3 regions of the Idiomarina sp. HB genome follow, and region 3 is predicted to be linked to each of the others. Evidence: predicted binding sites of a transcription regulator. Region 3 holds the regulator's gene; each other region holds the start of a gene.
What was found. The regulator ArgR, encoded in region 3, controls arginine synthesis, uptake and breakdown. The targets are predictions, from matches to a motif close to ANTGAATANNTATTCANT.
Positions count from the first base shown of each region.

Region 1: gltB (glutamate synthase large subunit) is a predicted target of ArgR. The motif match lies at 2,891-2,908, and genes of this name have one in related genera.
Region 2: VBY75_RS12420 (aspartate aminotransferase family protein) is a predicted target of ArgR. The motif match lies at 2,744-2,761, and genes of this name have one in related genera.

Region 1 is NZ_JAYLVU010000001.1:1,034,103-1,040,969, forward strand. Features, by position in the region: gene gltB (glutamate synthase large subunit) at 1-2,880, opposite strand, end outside; gene nadA (quinolinate synthase NadA) at 3,021-4,061, opposite strand; tRNA gene VBY75_RS05135 (tRNA-Lys) at 4,151-4,226, opposite strand; tRNA gene VBY75_RS05140 (tRNA-Lys) at 4,258-4,333, opposite strand; gene ybgF (tol-pal system protein YbgF) at 4,465-5,223, opposite strand; gene pal (peptidoglycan-associated lipoprotein Pal) at 5,245-5,781, opposite strand; gene tolB (Tol-Pal system beta propeller repeat protein TolB) at 5,833-6,867, opposite strand, start outside.
Region 2 is NZ_JAYLVU010000004.1:283,940-290,806, reverse strand. Features, by position in the region: gene astD (succinylglutamate-semialdehyde dehydrogenase) at 1-289, opposite strand, end outside; gene astA (arginine N-succinyltransferase) at 304-1,326, opposite strand; gene VBY75_RS12420 (aspartate aminotransferase family protein) at 1,340-2,545, opposite strand; gene VBY75_RS12415 (flagellar brake domain-containing protein) at 2,887-3,594, shown strand; gene VBY75_RS12410 (HDOD domain-containing protein) at 3,599-4,765, opposite strand; gene VBY75_RS12405 (anthranilate synthase component II) at 4,834-5,415, opposite strand; gene trpS (tryptophan--tRNA ligase) at 5,501-6,508, opposite strand; gene rpe (ribulose-phosphate 3-epimerase) at 6,519-6,867, opposite strand, start outside.
Region 3 is NZ_JAYLVU010000002.1:495,443-502,309, forward strand. Features, by position in the region: gene VBY75_RS08155 (DUF885 domain-containing protein) at 1-1,325, opposite strand, end outside; gene VBY75_RS08160 (Dyp-type peroxidase) at 1,442-2,395, shown strand; gene argR (transcriptional regulator ArgR) at 2,371-2,844, opposite strand; gene mdh (malate dehydrogenase) at 3,032-3,964, shown strand; gene ispB (octaprenyl diphosphate synthase) at 4,534-5,505, opposite strand; gene rplU (50S ribosomal protein L21) at 5,698-6,009, shown strand; gene rpmA (50S ribosomal protein L27) at 6,025-6,282, shown strand; gene cgtA (Obg family GTPase CgtA) at 6,399-6,867, shown strand, end outside.

The DNA.
Region 1 (6,867 bases), on a different contig from region 3:
GCGTAGTTGCGCTATTTCCGCAGTGACTTTTTCGCCGGGTAGTTGTCCGCCCTCTCCAGGTTTTGCACCCTGCGCCACTTTTATCTGAATCACATCGGCGTTCACCAGGTAATGAGGTGTCACTCCAAAGCGCCCTGAAGCCACTTGTTTAATTCGGGAATTTTTTAAGCTGTTAAAGCGTTTAGGATCCTCGCCTCCTTCTCCGGAGTTTGAATGTCCTCCAATTTGATTCATTGCTATAGCCAGAGCCTCGTGGGCCTCAGCGCTTAACGCGCCTATGGACATAGCCGCTGTATCAAAACGCTGGTAAAGGCTTTCCTTCGCTTCAACTTGGTGTTTTTCAAGCTTTGCTGTTTCAGGTAGTTTTATACTGAGCAGATCACGCAGGTGGGTTACCGGCCTTTGATTCACAAATTTAGCGTAAACGTCGTAATCTCTCTGCTCACCTGTTGCAACCGCGCGTTGTAAGGAGGTGACCACATCCGGGTTATACGCATGGTATTCCCCACCATGCACATATTTCAGTAAACCACCCTGAGCCAGCGGCTTACGCTTTAACCAGGCTTTGTGGAAGCTTTGCTGGAGATCCTGCTGAATATCATCAAAGCCGGTACCATCAATTCGCGCCGGCACGTTTGCAAAACAAAGGCGGCGTACATCTTCGTTAAGCCCAACAGCTTCAAATAGAGAAGAACCGCGGTATCCGGCAACTGTTGCAATGCCCATCTTCGACAGTATTTTCAAAAGTCCTTTATTCAGACCTTTCCGGTAGTTCAGCAAGGCTTCTCTAATATCCAGAGTTACTTTGCCGCGAGCAACCAATTGCTCCACCGTTTCATAAGCCAGGTAAGGGTAAACTCCAGTAGCTCCCAAACCCAACAACACCGCCATGTGATGAGGGTCTCTCGCAGACGCTGTCTCAATAATAATGTTCGAATCGCAACGTAAGTCATTAGCCACTAAAGCCTGTTGAACAGCACCAACTGCTATCGCAGCCGGTATCATCAACTGTCCGCGCTGCAAGCCTCTGTCACTCAGTATCAGAATAACGGTTTGATTGTTCTTAACCGAGTCTTTTGCATTTTCAACAAGGCTTTCTATCGCCTGCCGTAAGTTGTTTTCCTCCGGCTTGAAAGCCAGCGAGAGTGTTGTTGCGCGGTAGTGCTTTTCATCCAATTCGCGTAACTGCTTTAAATCGGTATACATCAGAATGGGTGACTCGAACACCACCCTGTCAGCATCACCAGAAGCTTCGTTAAACACATTGTGCTCGCGTCCAATTATGGTTGAAAGTGACATCACGTGCCGTTCGCGAATGGGGTCAATGGCAGGGTTTGTTACCTGTGCAAACTGCTGTCGAAAATAGTCATAAAGTAAGCGAGGTTGTTTGGAGAGAACCGCAGTCGGTGTGTCGTCGCCCATTGAACCAACAGCTTCCTGGCCATCTTTCGCTAATACACTGATAATTTGCTGTAACTCTTCTTCTGAGTACAGGTAAGCTTTATGCAATACCAGCATGGTTTCATCGTCATAAAGACGCTGGCCCAGTTTATCTGCGTGACTGCGTTCAAACGGAATTAAGTGACGACGATGCTGTTCCAGCCATTGTTTATAAGGGTGGCGCTGTTTTAATTCATCTTCTATTTCGTCGTTGTACCAAATTTTACCGGTATAGGTATCCACCGCCATCATTTGACCCGGCCCTAAGCGCCCTTTTTCTATGACTTCCTGTTCGTCGTAATCCCAGATACCCACTTCAGAAGCAATGGTCAGAACACCAGAGCGCGTTAATACATACCTGGCCGGGCGTAAACCATTGCGGTCCAGACTGCATGCGACGTGTCGACCGTTACTCATCACCACGCCTGCCGGCCCATCCCAGGGCTCCATGTGCAGCGAGTTAAACTCATAAAAAGCGCGCATTTCATCAGACATTGTCGCGTCGCCTTGCCAGGCGGGCGGTATCAGCAAGCGCATAGCCCGGAATAGATCCATACCGCCGGCTAACAACAGCTCCAGCATATTGTCCAGCGAAGCAGAGTCCGAGCCGGACAAGCCGACTAACGGTTTTGCATCCTGTAAGTCGGGTAGCAAAGGGGTCTGAAACTTGTAAGCCCGCGCCTGCGCCCATTGCCGGTTACCTCTTATGGTATTAATTTCGCCGTTATGAGCCAGAAACCGAAATGGTTGAGCTAAAGGCCAGCGCGGTTCAGTATTAGTTGAGAAGCGTTGGTGGAATACGCAGATGGAAGTTTTCATATCGGAGTCGGCTAAGTCCGCATAATAGGCGGGCAAATCCGCTGCCATCATTAAGCCCTTATAAACCAATACCAAACTAGAAAGCGAAGAAATATAAAGTTCTTCCTGATTAGGAATGAGCTTCTCAATTCGCCGACGCGCCATATACAGGCGTCTTTCTAAGTCTTTCTTTCGCCAACCCGGGGGAGCAGACACCAGAACCTGCTCTATAACAGGCTCAGACGACTTAGCACCTTCCCCCAGCACTTGGTTATCTACGGGCACTTTGCGCCAACCTGTGACGGCTAAGGTCTCTCTCTGGAGTTCTTGTTCAATAAGTTGGCGTGCGGTTTCGCGCTTATCGTTGTCTCGACTGAAAAAGAGCATTCCAACGGCAAATTTTTTGCTGAGCTGCCAACCCTCTTTTTCAGCAAATTGACGGAAAAATTGCTCTGGCATTTGCAGAAGCAAACCACAACCGTCACCAGTCTTACCATCCGCACCAATACCGCCGCGATGCTGCATACGATCCAAAGCCTTAACGGCTGTAGAAATCAACCCTTGCCGAGGCTCACCATTAACGTTAGCAATAATGCCGAAACCGCAGTTATCACGCACTTCAGTCGGATCATAAAACCCCATGCAAATTCCACCCGAATAAATATTCAATAAATTCAGATTAGCATGCAGTTGTGCAGTTCGGTAGGCGATGCATTTATGGCGACTATAAATATCTTGTATAAGCGAGGAATAAAAAAGGCTCCCGAAGGAGCCTGTCTTAGTTATTTTAAGCTTGCCGAAAATTCCAGCATTCGGTCCAGTGGTACCATAGCTTTTTTACCTAAGGTTTCGTCGACATGTATTTCATGAGCCTCACCACCTTCGGTAAGTGCTTCTTCAATTGCTTTTAACCCGTTCATGGCCATCCATGGACAATGCGCACAGCTGCGGCAAGTTGCACCGTTTCCGGCTGTAGGTGCTTCAATAAAGGTTTTATTCGGCTGAAGCTGCTGCATTTTGTAGAAAATGCCTTTGTCTGTCGCCACAATAAAGGTTTCGTTAGGTAATTCCTGACTCGCCTTAATGAGCTGCGATGTTGAGCCTACTGCATCAGCCATAGCGACAATATTTTCCGGTGACTCAGGATGAACAAGAACTGCAGCCTCCGGATGGAGCTTTTTCATGTCCTCCAATGCCTTTGCCTTAAATTCATCATGCACCACACAAGCGCCTTGCCACAACAGCATATCTGCACCAGTTTCACGTGCGATATAACCACCTAAGTGACGGTCAGGAGCCCAAAGTATTTTCTCGCCTTTAGCATCCAGGTGGTCGACAAGCTCAAGCGCCATGCTGGAAGTTACTACCCAGTCTGCACGAGCTTTAACTGCTGCCGAAGTATTCGCATAGACAACGACTGTCCGGTCTGGATGTTGATCACAGAATTCCGAAAACTTTTCAGGAGGGCAACCAAGATCAAGCGAGCACTCCGCTTTTAATGTTGGCATCAGTACTTGCTTTTCAGGTGTCAAAATTTTCGCCGTTTCACCCATAAAGCGAACACCGGCGACAATCAACTTCTTCGCCGGATGGTCACGACCGAACCGAGCCATTTCTAAAGAGTCCGCCACACAACCACCGGTTTCTTCAGCTAGAGCCTGAATATCAGGGTCGGTGTAATAGTGAGCCACCAACACAGCATCTTCATTAATCAGAAGCTGCTTAATACGATTAATTGTCTCTGATTTTTCTTTCGCACTTAACGGCTTAGGTTTAGGCGGAAAAGTATAATCAAGGCTATCCAGAGTTTGAATCTCGGTCATGATACTACGGCTTATTTTCCAAGTGTTCTTAATAAGTGGGGCTTATTATAGCTGAATTCAAGATGTGCTTGTAGCAAAGTAATTAGGAGTGGTGGGTTGTGCAGGATTCGAACCTGCGACCAATTGATTAAAAGTCAACTGCTCTACCAACTGAGCTAACAACCCATATTCTGATAGATAATATTAATTGGCGACGTGGTGGGTTGTGCAGGATTCGAACCTGCGACCAATTGATTAAAAGTCAACTGCTCTACCAACTGAGCTAACAACCCAACGCCAATTTTGCTGCCGTTTCTGCTTGGCAACGGCGGCATAGTTTACTGAAATAGTGCGCGTATGCAACTGAAAATTGAAAAAAACCGTGCAACTGCTCAAATCACGAACACATGTTGCTCAGTTGTTACTAATTAAGGCGCTGTTTTGCCAAATTAGCTTCGGTACTATCTGGGTATTCTTTGACCACTTGTTCATAATAAGCCTTAGCATCTGCCGACTTATTCTGTTCACTAGCTATAACACCTAGTTTCAGCAAGCAATCGCCACGCTTATTACTATCCGGGTAATCGTTTACAACAGTCTCAAATTGCTGTTTCGCTTCGTTGTATTCACGTTTTGCAAAAAACAACTGCCCGAGCCAGTAATGCGCATTTGCCGCATAGGTCGAATTTGGGAAGTTTTTAAGAAAGGACTGAAATGCGGGTATCGCATCATCATAACGTTTATCTTCAAGAACTAATGCAATAGCCTTGTCGTAAGCGTCATTCTCACTCAAGTTTGGAGAATAGCTGCTGCCGTCTGTTTGTGTAGGAACCTGCTCTAGATCGTCATAGTTGCCAGTCACTTCATTACTCTGACTATTGTTCTGCTTCAAATTACTGAAGCGACGATCAATTTCCTGATACAGCTCGCGCTGGCGCTCTAAAAGTTGCTCCAGACGATACTCATGCTCTTCGGTTATGCCTCTTAACTCAGCAACATCTTGCTGCAGAGAGCCTAACTGATTCAGCATTTTAAGCTGAGCGTCTGAGCGAGCTTCGAGCATACGCTCAATTTGCTCGAGACGTTGCTCAACATCACCTGAAGAAGACAATCCAGAAACAGGTGCCTGAGCCATAACAGCCCCAGGCACACACAAACATACAGCTAACAGCGTTTTTCTCATGTACTATCCGCTTTTCTTAGATTAGTAAACTAAAACGGCACGACGGTTTTTGGCGTATGCACGTTCGTTTGATTCGTTTACCATCGGCTTCTCTTCACCATATGACACAGTAGAGGTTTGAGAATCCTGAACACCTAAGTTATGCAGGTAGTTTTCAACCGCTTGAGCACGACGCTCACCCAACGCAATGTTGTACTCAGGTGTACCGCGTTCATCGGTATGACCTTCAATAACAACTTTTACAGACGGGTTTTTCACTAAGTAGTCAGCGTGAGCTGACAACAAGTCAGTGTATTCTGACTGGATGTTAGATTTGTCAAAAGCGAAGTAAACGATGTGTTCTTTACGTAACGCTTCCATTTTCTCTTGACGTTCTTCTTCCATTGTTTTAGCGCGCTCTGCTGCTCCAGTTTGAACACCAGAGTCTTGCTCAGCTTGTTGATTGGTCTCTTGACCTGCACCTGCACCTGAATCAGTTTCTTGATTTGAGCTACAAGCGGCCAGAGTTGCCATTGGTACAACGATTGCCAGAGCTTTAAAAAGTTTATTAAGCTGCATCCTTTTCGTCCTTATCGTTTTATCGAACAATTTAACCATTCAGGCTGTGTTTTACATGTATGGCGACCAAGCCGGTGACTTCACTTCACCATCGGTTGCCGGTAACCGTGCTTTAAAACGCCCATCGATAGAAACCAATGCCAGTACTTGTTTGTTATTATGCGTTGTACTGTAAATAACCATACTGCCATTTGGTGCCACACTGGGTGACTCATCTAATGCCGTTTTTGTTAAAACTTGCATATTCCCACGCGGGAATTCTTGTTTAGCGATATGGTAGTTGCCTCGTGTTCTGTTAACTAAAACCATATCCTTGCCAGACGGTACTATTGTACCACCTAAATTCTGTTCACCTTCAAAGGTTAACCTACGAACCTGGCCTGATGATAAATTTACGCTATATAACTGTGGTCTGCCACCTCTTTCTGAGGTGAAAATTAAGGATTCACCATCAGGCGTCCAGTTAGGCTCTGTATCAATCGTACGATTACGAGTGATACGTTGCAAGTCCTTCGTATTAATATCAAATACATAAAGCTCAGGATTACCATCCTTTGATAACACCATAGCTAATTTTTTACCATCTGGCGAGAAAACCGGACTCCCGTTAATACCCGGAAACGACGTTGTCTTTTCCCGACGGGTGGTGTAGATGTCCTGTATGAATATTTCTGCCGTTTTGTTCTCAAAGCTGACGTACGCAAGCTTGTTTCCATCAGGAGACCAGGACGGTGACATGAGAGGCTCCGGGCTACGGAGTAGGATTTTCTCATTCGCGCCGTCATAATCCGCTACTGCCAGTTTATAAGGATAACGGTCTTCGTGATTCACTGTCACATAAGCAATTTTAGTCATAAAGGCGCCGCGTTCACCCGTTAACGCCTCATAAACCACATCGGAAATTCGATGCGCATAAGAACGAAACTGGTCGCCATCGATAACGCTTGAGCGAGAATCGAGAATATGATCATTACTCTGAACTAATTCGCCATTGCGTAACATCTGCGAATTACCGCCAGTAATTTGTCCTCTTAGCACATCAATAACTTCAAACTTAACCATGTAACGATCAACAGAGTATGGCTC
Region 2 (6,867 bases), on a different contig from region 3:
TTTCCCACACAGGTTTGCCGGTTTCTTTTGCCATGACCTGCGCCAAGTGCTCTTTATTTTCTTCAAGTAACGCTGAAAACTTTTTGCAGATGGCTAAGCGCTCTTCGACGCTGCGGCCCGCCCAGTCAGGAAAGGCTTTGCGAGCAGCCATTACCGCTTTTTCTACCTGAGCTTCACTGGCGGATTCACCGCTCCAGATAGCTTCATTACGGGCCGGATCAATTGATTTAAACAGCTGACCTTCGCCTGCTTCCCAACAACCATCGATAAATTGAATACTGTTCGTCATACAAATACTCCTGCTTAGAGTGCAACAATGCGGGCTTCATCGCCGCTTTCTAAATGCATTGCCTGTGCTTGTTCTGTCGTCAATATGAGTTCTTCTGCGCCTTCTGGCAAAGAAAGCTTTGTCGCGCGGAAGTTCTTCAACTGCGTATTACACACAATATGAGGAACACCCTCACCTTCTGCTACCGAGTCGCGCACTGCTACCGGCACTAAACGGCTGTTACGCACACTGTTGAGATTACAAACTTCCGCTTCAACCGTTGGTCCGGCGTCAAAAATGTCCACAAAACCTCTGAAACGGAAACCTTCCGATTCCAACAGTTTCAGAGCCGGGCGCGTATTGTCGTGCACCTTTCCGACCACCGCTTGCGCTTCTTTACTCAACAAGTTGGTATAAATAGGGAAGCGAGGCATCAGTTCAGAAATAAAGACTTTATCGCCAATTCCGCTTAAGTAGTCGGCTTTTGGAAAGTCCATTGAGAAAAAGTTCTCTTCCAACCAGTTCCAAAATGGCGAGTCTCCATTTTCATCTGAGACGCCACGCATTTCGGCTATTACCCAGTCACTGAAGCGTTGCTTAAATTGCGCCAAAAACAACATGCGGAAGCGTGACAATGTACGTCCGTTCATGTTGTGTCGGTAAGGTTCTCGCAAAAACAACGTGCATAGCTCGGAAACACCGGTGTAGTCATTACACAGAGTAAGAGTTTCCAGCGCATTATAGATATTGAGCTTCTCTGAATGATGCACAACTTTACCCAAGCGGTAATGCCAGAAGGCTTCATTCAAACCCACCGCAGCTTCGATACCACTAACACCTGCAATAGTACCAGTTTCGGTATCTTCCATAACAAACAGGTAGCTTTCATCACCGGGTGTTTCAACGGTGTCTTTAGCAAAAGCTTTTTGCGCCGCATTAATACGACGCTCCAGCAGCGACTGGTCTACCGGTAAGGAAGTAAAACCATGGCCGGACTCAATCGCGCACTGATATAACGCTTCGTAATCTGACGGCTTAATGGGTCTGATTAGCAACATAAAACAGCCTCAGTTATTGACCGACAACCTGAGCAACGGCTTTTTCAAAGCGCTGCAGGCCTTCTTTTACGTCTTCTTCAGAAATGACCAGTGACGGGGTAAAGCGCACGACATTAGCGCCGGCAATTAAAACCATTACGCCATGCTCCTGGCCCGCTAATAGGAAGTCGCGTGCGCGTCCTTCGTATTCTTTATTCATTGCCGCACCAAGCAATAGACCCTGGCCACGAATTTCGCTAAACACGTTATATTTTTCGTTAATTGCCGCCAGCTGCTCTTTAAACCACTGCTCGCGTTGCTTAACGCCATCCAGAGTTTCTTTGGTATTAACAATATCGAACACCGCTTCTGACACAGCACAAGCCAGCGGGTTTCCGCCGTAAGTACTGCCGTGTGTACCTGGTTTAAGATGCTCTGCAATTTCAGTTGTTGTTAGCATAGCGCCAATAGGGAAACCGCCGCCCAATGCTTTCGCTGACGTCAAAATGTCCGGTGTAACACCCAACTGCTCATAAGCATAAAGGCTACCGGTACGGCCAAAACCCGTTTGCACTTCATCAAAAATGAGCAACGCGTTGTTCTGGTCACAAAGTTCACGTACCGCTTTCACAAACTCCACGTCAGGGCTAACCACGCCACCTTCACCTTGCAGCGGTTCCATCATGACAGCACAAGTGTCATCAGAAATCAGCGCCTTTAGCGCATCAATATTGTTGTAATCAACATGATCAACACCGCCAGGTTTCGGTCCAAAACCATCAGAGTATGCAGGTTGACCACCAACGGTTACCGTAAAGAAAGTACGCCCGTGGAAGCCTTTAGTGAAAGCAATAATTTTTTGTTTATGTTCGCCGTGCTTTTCAATCGCCCAGCGACGCGCCAGTTTTAATGCCGCTTCGTTGGCTTCAGCGCCTGAGTTAGCGTAGTAAACACGATCAGCAAAAGTTGCCTCGGTCAGCTTTTTCGCCAGACGAATTGCCGGCTCGTTCGTAAACACATTACTTAAATGCCAAAGCTTCTGGCTCTGTTCCTGCAGAGCTGACACCATCGCCGGGTGGCAATGACCAAGACAGTTCACAGCAATACCGCCTGCAAAATCAACGTATTCACGACCGTCCTGGTCCCATACCCGGGCGCCTTTGCCCTTTACCGGGATCATTGATGCAGGGTTATAGTTGGGAACCATTACGTCATTAAACATTTCACGGTTTACTGTCATATTGTCTGCCATTACTCTCGTCCTTATCGCCTTAGCGAGTTAACAAAGGTGTCAACAAATTCATTTCTCAAAGTAGCCCGCTATTATGCCAAAATTTGTTCACTTTGTCTGTGATAATTCCGTTATAAATCGCTTAAAACGGGGCTTTACGCTTTTCTTGCATCAGATACGAATAGTTATGCTAATGCATGCAGAAAGAATGAATCTTTAGTCATAATTTTTTCTCAAGATAACTTGTTAAACACCTTGTAACATTTACCTACGAAAAATTGCATTGCTTTTTATTAGTACTTACCTTAGCCTGAAGTTTATTGAATGAATGCTCGGCGACAGAGAATACTATGGACAATCAGACCCCAACTCTGGAATCCCCTTCTCAACCACAGCTAAAGCTGGCTTACTTACGTCCAGGCGATATGATTGATGTAGAGTTTGCGTCCGCAGCGAAAGTACGCACAAAGCTCCAGCTGGTCGGTTTTGACACCGGCAAATACCTTTTATTAAAACAGCCCAACCCCCGTACCGAAGGGAGCTACTCAGATGTTTTATTTGAGGGTAACCCGGTTATTGTCCGATTGGTTTTAGAGGGAGAGACTGGCGAGTGTATTGCGTTTAAAACGAAAATTAGAGCGGTAACTAACTTCCCGTTCAGGTTGTTGTACTTAGAATACCCTGAGCAAGTTGAGAACAGGGCGTTAAGAGCGCAAAAGCGAGTACGCACCCACATTCCGGTTGATGTCACTGCGGACAATAGCCAAGCAAGCACTAAGAAAAAGCTCGCCAGTGGCGTCATTGTCGATATCTCTTCCGCCGGATGCAGGATCGTTTTTAAAGCCACGCCCAATGAAGCCGGTAATGTTACTCATATGAATATTAAGGTGGGCATTGGTTCTGGCGCGCATAAAGAAGCACTGAGCCTTTCAGGCCAAATTATGAACCAACGCAAAGAGCGAGGGATGATCAGTGTTGGAGTCCGCTTCACCGACAATGAAGCCCATATTAATAATGTATTCGACCATCTGTTGATAGACACAGAGTTTGAGTGTTAACGCTTTACTCCGGCACAACAATAGGCGGTCGCTTTAAACTCACATTATTTAAGCGTGCAATGGTGTCTGCTGTTATCGAGTACTTATTCAACAGGTGTTTACCTTCTTCCAGGCTGGCTAAGTCCACTTCTCTTAACATTCTGAATTCACAATAGGCGTTTGCCTGCGCCAGAGCTTGCGCGTAATCAGATTCATTCTCTTCGGCTTTACTTTGAGTGAAAGCTAACAGGTGTTTACTAACAGGAACGCGTTTCAAACCCCAGCCTTCAGCCACTAGGTAACTGACGTCTTTGTCCTTCTCCAACATTAAGTCGCGTAAAAAGCGCTCATCCGGAGTCAGTTTTACAATCGTATTATGCCGCTCAGGTGATTTATCGTTCACGCTTTGCATCGCAAATTCACGTTGCACGTCGTCGAATAAGCGAAGATACAGTTTGGTTAACGCTATCTTCCCAAGCTCATGGAACATGCCAATAGTATAAGCAAGTACCGGATCCCGCAGCTTACGCTCTACCGCAATGTTATGCGCTGCAATAGCCGTCCCCAAAGAGTGTTCCCAAATTTTACGACGGAACAACATGAAAGGTTGTGCAGCCGGAGGCAGCCAGTTTTGCATGATGTATGCGGGCGCTAACAGTCGCAAGTTTTCGGTGCCCACAAAACTCATGGCAACACGTAAATTATCAATTTTTACCTGCTTGTTGCGATCGATAAAAGGAGGTTGATTGACCGTTCGAAGCAACCCTGTGTGAAACCAGTCCATACCCTGCACCACTGACTCAATGCGGCGCATAGAAGCGGCTTTCAGACTTAAGGTATCCAGTAGCTCTGGCAGTTTCTCAGGAAGCGGTATCAGACGTTCGCGAATGTAATCGCCGTCATCTATCGTTTTCAATGCGCGGTGGTAGATCTCTTCATGCAGTTCGTCAGAAATACGGTCAGCATAACGTTGCCGCGCCTGGGCCTTACGGTCACGTTCTTCATAGTTCAGACGCTCCACTTCCAGCAGTTTACGTAACTGCTCTTTGTCTTCCTCGTCGGTACCGTCAGCCTTTGAACGAGCTTTGCGCGCAAACGGAAAACTTATCAAATAGTTGATAAAACGTTTTTCTAAACGCAGGGCCGGGTCATTACTGCCGCCTTCCGTGGTACCCGCAAAAAAGTGGAACATATTACCTCTATATTAACTGAACTGCGGCAGCATTATGTTGAATAAACTTCACAAATGCTACTTACTGATTATCGTATATAACGTAAAAAATTCGCTAACAAATTATGACCCTGAGCTGTCATTACCGACTCTGGGTGGAACTGTACGCCGAATAAAGGTAAGTCCCTATGCCTAATAGCCATAATTTCCAACTTTCCCCGTTCGCTCTCTGTATCGGCATCAATTAAGAAATCTGTTGGCAAACTGGCCGGGCAAACTACCAACGAATGGTAGCGTGTCACTTCAAGAGGGTTGTCTAACTGCTGAAACAGTCCGTTACCGTTGTGTCGAATAACCGATGTTTTTCCATGCATCACTTTTTCGGCGCGAACAACTTTGGCACCAAATACCTGAGCTAATGCCTGGTGCCCAAGGCAAACGCCCAGTATCGGAAGCTTCTTTCCAAAGTGTTGAATAGCGGCCAAAGACACGCCGGACTCGTTGGGTGTGCAAGGTCCGGGAGATATCACAAGAGCTTTCGGAGAGAGTTCTTCAATGCCCGGAACTGTTATTTCATTGTTACGAAAAACAACAACATCTTCCCCCAATTCACGGAAATAGCGAGCCAGGTTGTGAGTAAATGAGTCGAAGTTATCAATTAGTACGATCATGCTATAGAGTTTGCCAAAGTTTCATCGCTGCCTGACAATCCCCTTGTTTCGCGCTGTTCCGGAGACTCACTCACCATAATGACAATTACCCAGGGTAAGGTACAAAACCTACCGCTTTATAAACATCTGACAAAGTTTTTGCTGAGGCTTCACGTGCTTTATCAGCACCTTGCTTCATAACTTGCTGCAAGAACGCCTGATCATTACGCATTTCGTGATATCGCTGCTGAATAGGCTCAAGCATAGCAACCACTGATTCCGCTACATCGACTTTTAAATGTCCGTACATTTTGTCTTCATATTCCGGAACCAGTTCGTCAATTGATTTACCGGTAGCTGCGGACATAATGCTGAGCAAATTTGAAACGCCAGGCTTCTCCTCAGGATTAAAGTAAATGCGTGCCTGTTCATCGGAGTCGGTAACGGCTTTCTTTATTTTCTTCAGAATTTTCTTCGGCTCTTCCAGTAAGCCAACAAAGTTATTTGGATTGTCGTCCGACTTAGACATTTTCTTAGTCGGCTCCTGCAGTGACATGACTCGCGCACCCACTTTTGGAATCATTGGTTCTGGAATGGTGAAAATATTGCCGTACAGATTATTAAAGCGCTCGGCCACATTGCGTGTCATTTCCAGGTGCTGCTTCTGGTCATCACCAACCGGCACTTCGTTTGCCTGATACAACAGAATGTCTGCCGCCATTAGTGCCGGGTAGGTAAACAATCCAGCATTAATATTATTAGCGTGACGCTGAGACTTATCTTTAAACTGCGTCATGCGGTTGAGCTCACCCATTTGTGTGTAGCAATTGAGAACCCAGGCCAGCTGAGTATGTTCAGGAACATGCGACTGGATGAAGACGGTACTTTTCTCCGGGTCCAGACCGCAGGCTAAATACAAAGCCAGACCATCCAGTGTTGCCTGCTGCAGTTTTTCAGGTTCCTGACGCACGGTAATTGCGTGCTGATCAACCAGCATGAACTTGCAGTCGTGAGTATCCTGCATATTCACCCACTGACGTAGTGCGCCAATGTAATTACCAATAGACAACTGCCCTGACGGCTGACAACCACTTAATACAATTGGTTTAGACATTCTTATTCCTCTACGAACCTGTTACCGCAGCGATTTCATCGCGCATTGTCTGGATGACACTGGCGTAATCATCCGTATTAAAAATAGCTGAACCCGCAACGAACATATCCGCGCCAGCTTCCGCAATTTCACCAATATTTGAAACCTTAACTCCACCGTCGACTTCCAGACGGATATCACGACCGCTCTCTTCTATACGTTTACGCACAGCTCTCAACTTATCCAGAGTTGAAGGAATAAATGACTGCCCTCCAAAGCCCGGATTTACTGACATCAGCAAAATCACATCGACTTTATCCATTACATGATCAAGGTAGTGCAGCGGCGTCGCAGGGTTTAGAACCAACCCAGCCTGACAA
Region 3 (6,867 bases):
TCACCGAAAGCTGAAATGTAGGTCTGCTGACGGTATTCCGGCAAGTCTTCTAACTCACCCGCAATCGCGTTTTGTAAATGATGACCCGGTACCGCTTCGTGCAGCGTCAGCGCTTCCATCTGGTAAAGCGGACGGCGGTCTAACGCGTAGGTATTCACCCAATAAAAACCAGCGCGGTCATCGCGGTTGGTACCTGAATAGCGGCCGGTTGTGTATTTCGGTGCTATCTCAGCCGGAACCGGAGCTATGCCATAAGGTTTACGCGGCAGGGTTTTGAAAAGCTTAGGCAGTTCACCGTCCATTTTCTTCGCTATCCAGGCGGCGTACTGTAGCAACTCTTCTGCTGTTTCCGGATAGAACTGGTCGTCGGTACGTAAAAACTCAACAAACTCGTCAAAGTCACCATCGAAGCCGGTTGCTTCAATGGCTTCCAGCATTTCACCGCGAATGCGAGCAACTTCCTGCAGACCAATTTCATGAATTTCGTCAGCGGTCATATTCAGCGTGGTGTAATGCTTAATACGGTTCTGATAAAAGTCGTCCCCATTGGGTAGCTCGCTGGCACCAATGCTTTCACGTGCACTCGGCAAGTACTCGGTAACCATAAAGGTAAAGTAGTCGTCGTAAGCTGGCATCACCTGGTCATCAATAGCGGTTAATGCATCGCTTTTAAGTTGCTCCCATTGTTCGCTATCAACAAAGCCCGGCTGGTGTGTAAAAGGAGAGAAGTAAACGCTGTCTTTAGCATCCTGCACAATGTAAGCCAGTATACTTTCTTCAAAACCGGCCATAGCGGCTGCAGGCTGGGTGTAACCTTCTTCAATCGCTTTACGCAACCAATGAGTCTGCTGCTCCATGTAACGAGGAATTGAACGCAGTTTTGCTATGTAATTCTGGTAGTCTTCCGCCGATGAAAACGACGTATAAGAAGGCATGAAAGCTAAAGAGCTGTGAAAGCTACCTTCTGCGGTTAATGGCATATAGTGCGCATTAAAGCGGTACTCATCGACCTTGTTCTTTAAGGTGTAGTGAATCATTGCATGGTTTATCTGGTCATCCCGGCTTAGCTCGTTAAGGTTAACGGCGTTCAGCTGTTCAAGCCACTCAGAGCGTTGTTGGTAACGTTGTTCTAAGGCTTCCGGTGACATATCGGTCAGCTCGGTTTCGCTGGACTCATTCAGTCCTTCCCAGATAGTGTCAGCCAACTGATGAAACTCAGCAGCCGGAGTCTGTTGTTGAGCACTGCTACGCTGAGTTTGATTGTCTGCCGTGCTCGCACAGGCAGTCAGTCCAAGCAAACCAAAAATAAGTATCAGATTGCGCATGATTTTTCCTTGCGGTGTCATAACGAATACAGGCATTCTATAATGCCTCGTGCGCTATTTAATGTAAAAGCGAATAGAACGAACACACAAAAATAACAGTTAAACGGGAGAATAGGGTGGATAAAGCTCAGTCAGGAGTCTACGCGGAACCTAATCTGCATGGTCTGACGTTGTTTTGTCATGTCATGAGCGACGACGTTGAAAGTTTACGCCGTAAACTGGCTCGCTTTCCAGCCATTTTACGCGATCTTGACGCCCGCTTCTCAGAAGCCATGTTAACAGGCTTTGTCGGCATAGGCGCCGATTACTGGGACATTCTTTACCCACACAAGAAGCCACTTCACTTGCAGGCTTTCCCCGAACTTTCCGACGGCGACCGGGAAGCACCAAGACACCCTTATGATCTCATCATTCAAATTCGTTGTGACCGCTTCGACGCTAACTACCTTGCCGGGCGCACATTAATTGAATGGTTTGGTTATGACATTGAAGTGGTCGAGCAAATTCGTTCCTTCCGTTATCTCGACGGCCGCGACTTGACCGGTTTTATCGATGCGCCTGACAACCCCAGGGGCATGAGCAAACGTAAGGTGGCATTAGTAGAAGAAAAAGACGATGCCGACTTTGTGGATGGCAGTTATTTGTTCGTACAAAAGTTTCGTCACGACTTACGCCGCTGGGACTACCTGGGCCCGGAAAAACAAGAGCAACTCATGGGGCGTGAAAAAGTCTCAGGCGAACGTTTATCCGAAGCTAAAATTGAAGGCGTTACACATGCAGCCAAAAGTCGTCTAGTGGACGGCAATGAACAACCCATTCCTTTACTGCGGCAGAATATGCCCTGGGGTGACCTGCGCGAACAGGGGCTGCTCGCTATGTATTTTAGTCACACACCGAAAATGGTGGTGCAGTGGCTAAAAAATCGATATTACGCCGACGAACAAGGGGCCTACGATCCGTTACTGGATTATTCGCAAGCGGTATCCAACTGCGGCTTTTTTGTGCCTTCAATGCGTTTTATGGAAGACAACAAAGAAGTAGCGGATCAGGAAGAAGGTAATACCGCCTGACTGGCAAACAACTCCCGGACCTTTTTCAGAGTAAAGTCGATATCAGCAACTTTGAGCGGCGCGATAAAAATAGTGTCGTCGCCGGCTATCGTACCAAGCACACCTTCTTTTTTACCGACAGAGTCAAGCAAGCGGGCAATCAACTGAGCCGCCCCCGGGCTGGTGCGAATAATCACCATGACATCATTGTGCTGAATATCCAGTACAAGCTGGCTTAATGGTGCCTTAGTGGAAGGTACCGCTAAGTCGGGCGGTAAGCAGTAGACCATTTCCTGCTTTGCATTGCGGGTACGAACCGCGCCTTGCTTACTCAACATGCGCGAGACTTTAGACTGGCTAATGTTATCAAAGCCCTCGGCTTTCAAGGCATTAACAATTTCTCCCTGTGAGCCATAACGCTCTTCGCGAAGAAGGGTTTTAAAAGCTTCGAGTAACGTGTCTTGCACCATGAGAGAGTTCAATTCCTATACTGGTTACATGCTATAATAACCCCCAGTGTACTGCATATAGATGCGCTATTCGAGTGCTGAATGTGTACCGCGCAAAGTTGTATTTTTAGTGATATTGGAGTACAGTTTTGCGCCAAATTCTGCATTTTTATGCAGTTAAAATTGACTAACAAAAACGGAGTCTGAGATGAAAGTAGCCGTATTAGGTGCGGCCGGTGGTATCGGCCAGGCATTGTCATTACTTCTGAAAACCCAGTTACCAGCAGGTTCAGAATTATCGCTGTATGACGTTGCGCCAGTAGTTCCAGGTGTAGCGGTTGACTTAAGTCACATCCCTACCGACGTGAAAGTAACAGGCTTCGGTAAAGATGATCTTGCGTCAGCATTAGTTGGCAGCGACATCGTATTAATTCCTGCCGGCGTACCTCGTAAGCCAGGTATGGATCGCTCTGACCTGTTCAACATGAACGCCGGCATCGTTAAAAACTTAGTACAAGGCGTTGCAGACAACTGCCCTGACGCCTGTGTTGGTATCATCACCAACCCGGTAAACACCACAGTACCAATTGCTGCCGAAGTCCTGAAAAAAGCAGGTTGCTACGACAAGCGTAAACTGTTTGGTGTAACGACTCTGGACGTTATCCGTTCAGAAGCATTCGTTGGCGAGCTACGTGGTCTGAACCCTGAAAACGTAAACGTGCCAGTTATTGGTGGCCACAGCGGCACAACCATTCTGCCATTGCTGTCACAAGTTGAAGGCGTTGAGTTTACTGAGCAAGAAATCAAAGACTTAACTCACCGTATCCAGAACGCAGGTACTGAAGTCGTTGAAGCAAAAGCCGGCGGCGGTTCAGCAACCCTTTCTATGGGTCAGGCAGCAGCACGCTTTGCATTGTCATTGCTGAAAGGCCTGCAAGGTCAGGACACTATTGAGTGCACTTACGTAGAAGGCCCAGGCGACAACGCTAAGTTCTTCGCACAGCCAGTACGCTTAGGCAAAAATGGCGCCGAAGAAATTCTGTCTTACGGCAAGCTTAGTGCCTTCGAACAGAAATGCATGGACGAAATGCTCGACGGCCTGAAAGGCGACATCCAAAAAGGCATCGACTTCGCCAGCTAAGCTTTCAGTAATCCGCTCTTGAAAATATTGGGGCAGGCCAGCATTGGCTGGCCATTGCAGGTTATCTTTCGAAAGACGCCTGCAAGTACGTCCCTGTAAGGCTTGGGCAGCGCCATCCTTGGCGCTGCACACTTTCTCCAGATAACCCACAATGGCATATCGCCAATACTGACCAACCCCAATATCTGCATGCTACTTGCTGAAAGGTATGTAGTCAGGAGCTATGTTTGGACTTTCCACCTGATGTGAATATCAGGCTACCTCCAGATAACCCGCAATGACTTTTCGCCAATACTGATCTTCCCCAATATTTTTCCAGCTAGATGTACGCTCAAATGTTCCAATTGATACACAGTGTTAGCTTTTTAATTATCAGGCTAGAAGATGGTTAAAAGGGGCAGGCTGTTGGATTGTGAGCGTTACGAGTGTTGAAGGTTTCTATGGCGGAGTGTCGAAGGCCATGGATGGCCTTCGTCAAGCCCTCATGGATGAGCTCGTAGCGTCTCCGCCATAGAAACCTTCAATGCTCAAGCGAAGCAAGCCAACAGCCTGCCCCCCCAAGACATTTCTTACGCCACCCGGTCCACTGCCAGGTGGGTTAGGGTGAGAAGGGCTTGTTTGTAGTCGGAGTCCGGGAGATCGCTTAATGACTGGCGCGCTTGTTCGGCGGCTTCTAAAGCTTTATCGCGGGTGTATTGCAAAGCTCCCGTTCGTTCCATAGCCGTAAGCACGGTTTGTAAGTGCTCACGTCCGTCGCCTTGTTCAATGGCTTCGCGAATCAGCTTTTGCTCGGTTTCGTTGCCGTGCCACATGGCGTATAACAACGGCAGTGTGGGCTTACCTTCTGCTAAGTCATCACCGGCATTTTTGCCCATAGATTCGCTGTCGGCGGTGTAATCCAGTAAATCGTCCACCAACTGAAACGCGGTACCCAGGTAACGACCGTAATCGGCCAGTTGCTGCGTTACTTTTTCGTCCTGTGCGGTTAATACGCCGGCCAGCTCAGTTGCGGCTTCAAACAGCTTAGCAGTTTTTCCGTAAATGACATTGAAGTAGCTGGCTTCTGAGGTATCCGGGTCGTTACAGTTCATTAACTGCAGTACTTCACCTTCAGAAATAACGTTGGTGGCATCCGCTAAAATCCGCAGAATCCGCAGGGAGTCTAAATCGACCATTAGCTGAAAAGCGCGGGTATAAAGGAAGTCACCCACCAGCACGCTGGCTTCATTACCGAATACTGCATTAGCGGTTTTACGTCCACGGCGAAGCTCCGACTCGTCGACGACATCGTCGTGCAGCAGGGTCGCGGTATGAATAAACTCGATAATTGTCGCTAGTTTGCGGTGGTCGTTACCTTCATAACCCAGGGCTCGGCAAGCTAATATGGCAAGCAGTGGGCGTAAGCGTTTACCACCACTGTTGACAATATAGAGGCCTAACTGGTTAATTAAGGCAACATCCGATTGAAGTTGTTCACCTATTAAAGCATTTACGCCAAGCATATCGTCTTTGGCTAATGCGTTAATGGACTGCATATCCATCATAGATATCTGTTTATTTACAAAATTTAACGGAAAAGGGATGGTACACTATTTAAGGCGGCGCGGAAACTCAAAGCGCGGCAGATGGCGTAGCCTTTAAGTTCAAATAAAGGGTTGCGATCGCTGGCGGGATTACGTACAATTCGCGCCCTGATTTGAATTTGGATGCCCAATAGGGTTGTGGAGAATAATATGTACGCAGTATTCCAAAGTGGCGGTAAGCAGCACCGTGTGTCTGAAGGCCAAATCGTCCGCCTGGAAAAACTGGAAGCAGCTACCGGTGATGTAGTTGAATTCGACCAGGTTTTGATGGTTTCTGACGGCAACGATGTAAACATCGGTGCTCCGTTCGTATCCGGTGGTAAAGTGAAAGCGGAAGTGATTGATCACGGTCGTGGCGATAAAATTAAAATCGTTAAGTTCCGTCGTCGTAAGCACTCTCGTCGTCAACAAGGCCATCGTCAGTGGTTCACGGAAGTGAAAATCACTGGTATCAACAGCTAATTAAGGAGTAACGACATGGCACATAAAAAGGCTGGTGGTTCTACTAAAAACGGTCGCGACTCAGAGAGTAAACGTCTCGGTGTTAAGCGCTTCGGTGGTGAGTCTGTATTAGCAGGCAACATCCTGGTTCGTCAACGTGGTACTAAGTTCCACGCGGGAGCGAACGTAGGTATTGGTAAAGACCATACATTGTTTGCAACCTCAGAAGGCAAAGTGTCTTTTGAAGTGAAGGGCAGCAAAAACCGTAAATTTGTGAGCGTTATTACTGACTAATAACGTGAACATAAACTGAAAAGTTTCGGTTCTGAAAGCCCTGCCTTACGGCGGGGCTTTTTCATATGTGCTAGAATTTTGCACAGTATTCTCTAAGTGATAAGTAGCAAATTGCGATGAAATTCGTTGATGAAGTAGAAGTCCGCGTAGATGCGGGTGACGGCGGTAATGGTTGTATCAGTTTCCGTCGCGAGAAGTACATTCCCAAAGGTGGTCCCGACGGTGGTGACGGCGGCGATGGTGGCGATGTCTACCTGCAAGCCGATGAAAACCTGAATACCCTTATCGACTATCGTTTTGAGCGCTTCCATAAAGCGGAGCGTGGGCAAAATGGTATGGGTAAAAACTGTACGGGTAAACGCGGTAGCGATATTGTGCTGCCGGTTCCTCCGGGTACTCGCGCTACCGACGTCGACACCGGCGAAGTTCTTGGCGATTTGACGCAACATGGTCAGCGGTTAATGGTCGCCAAAGGCGGCTTCCATGGTTTAGGTAATACACGTTTTAAAAGCAGTGTGAACCGTGCTCCTCGGCAGAAAACCGATGGTACTCCGGGTGAAGTGCGCTCATTAAAACTTGAACTCA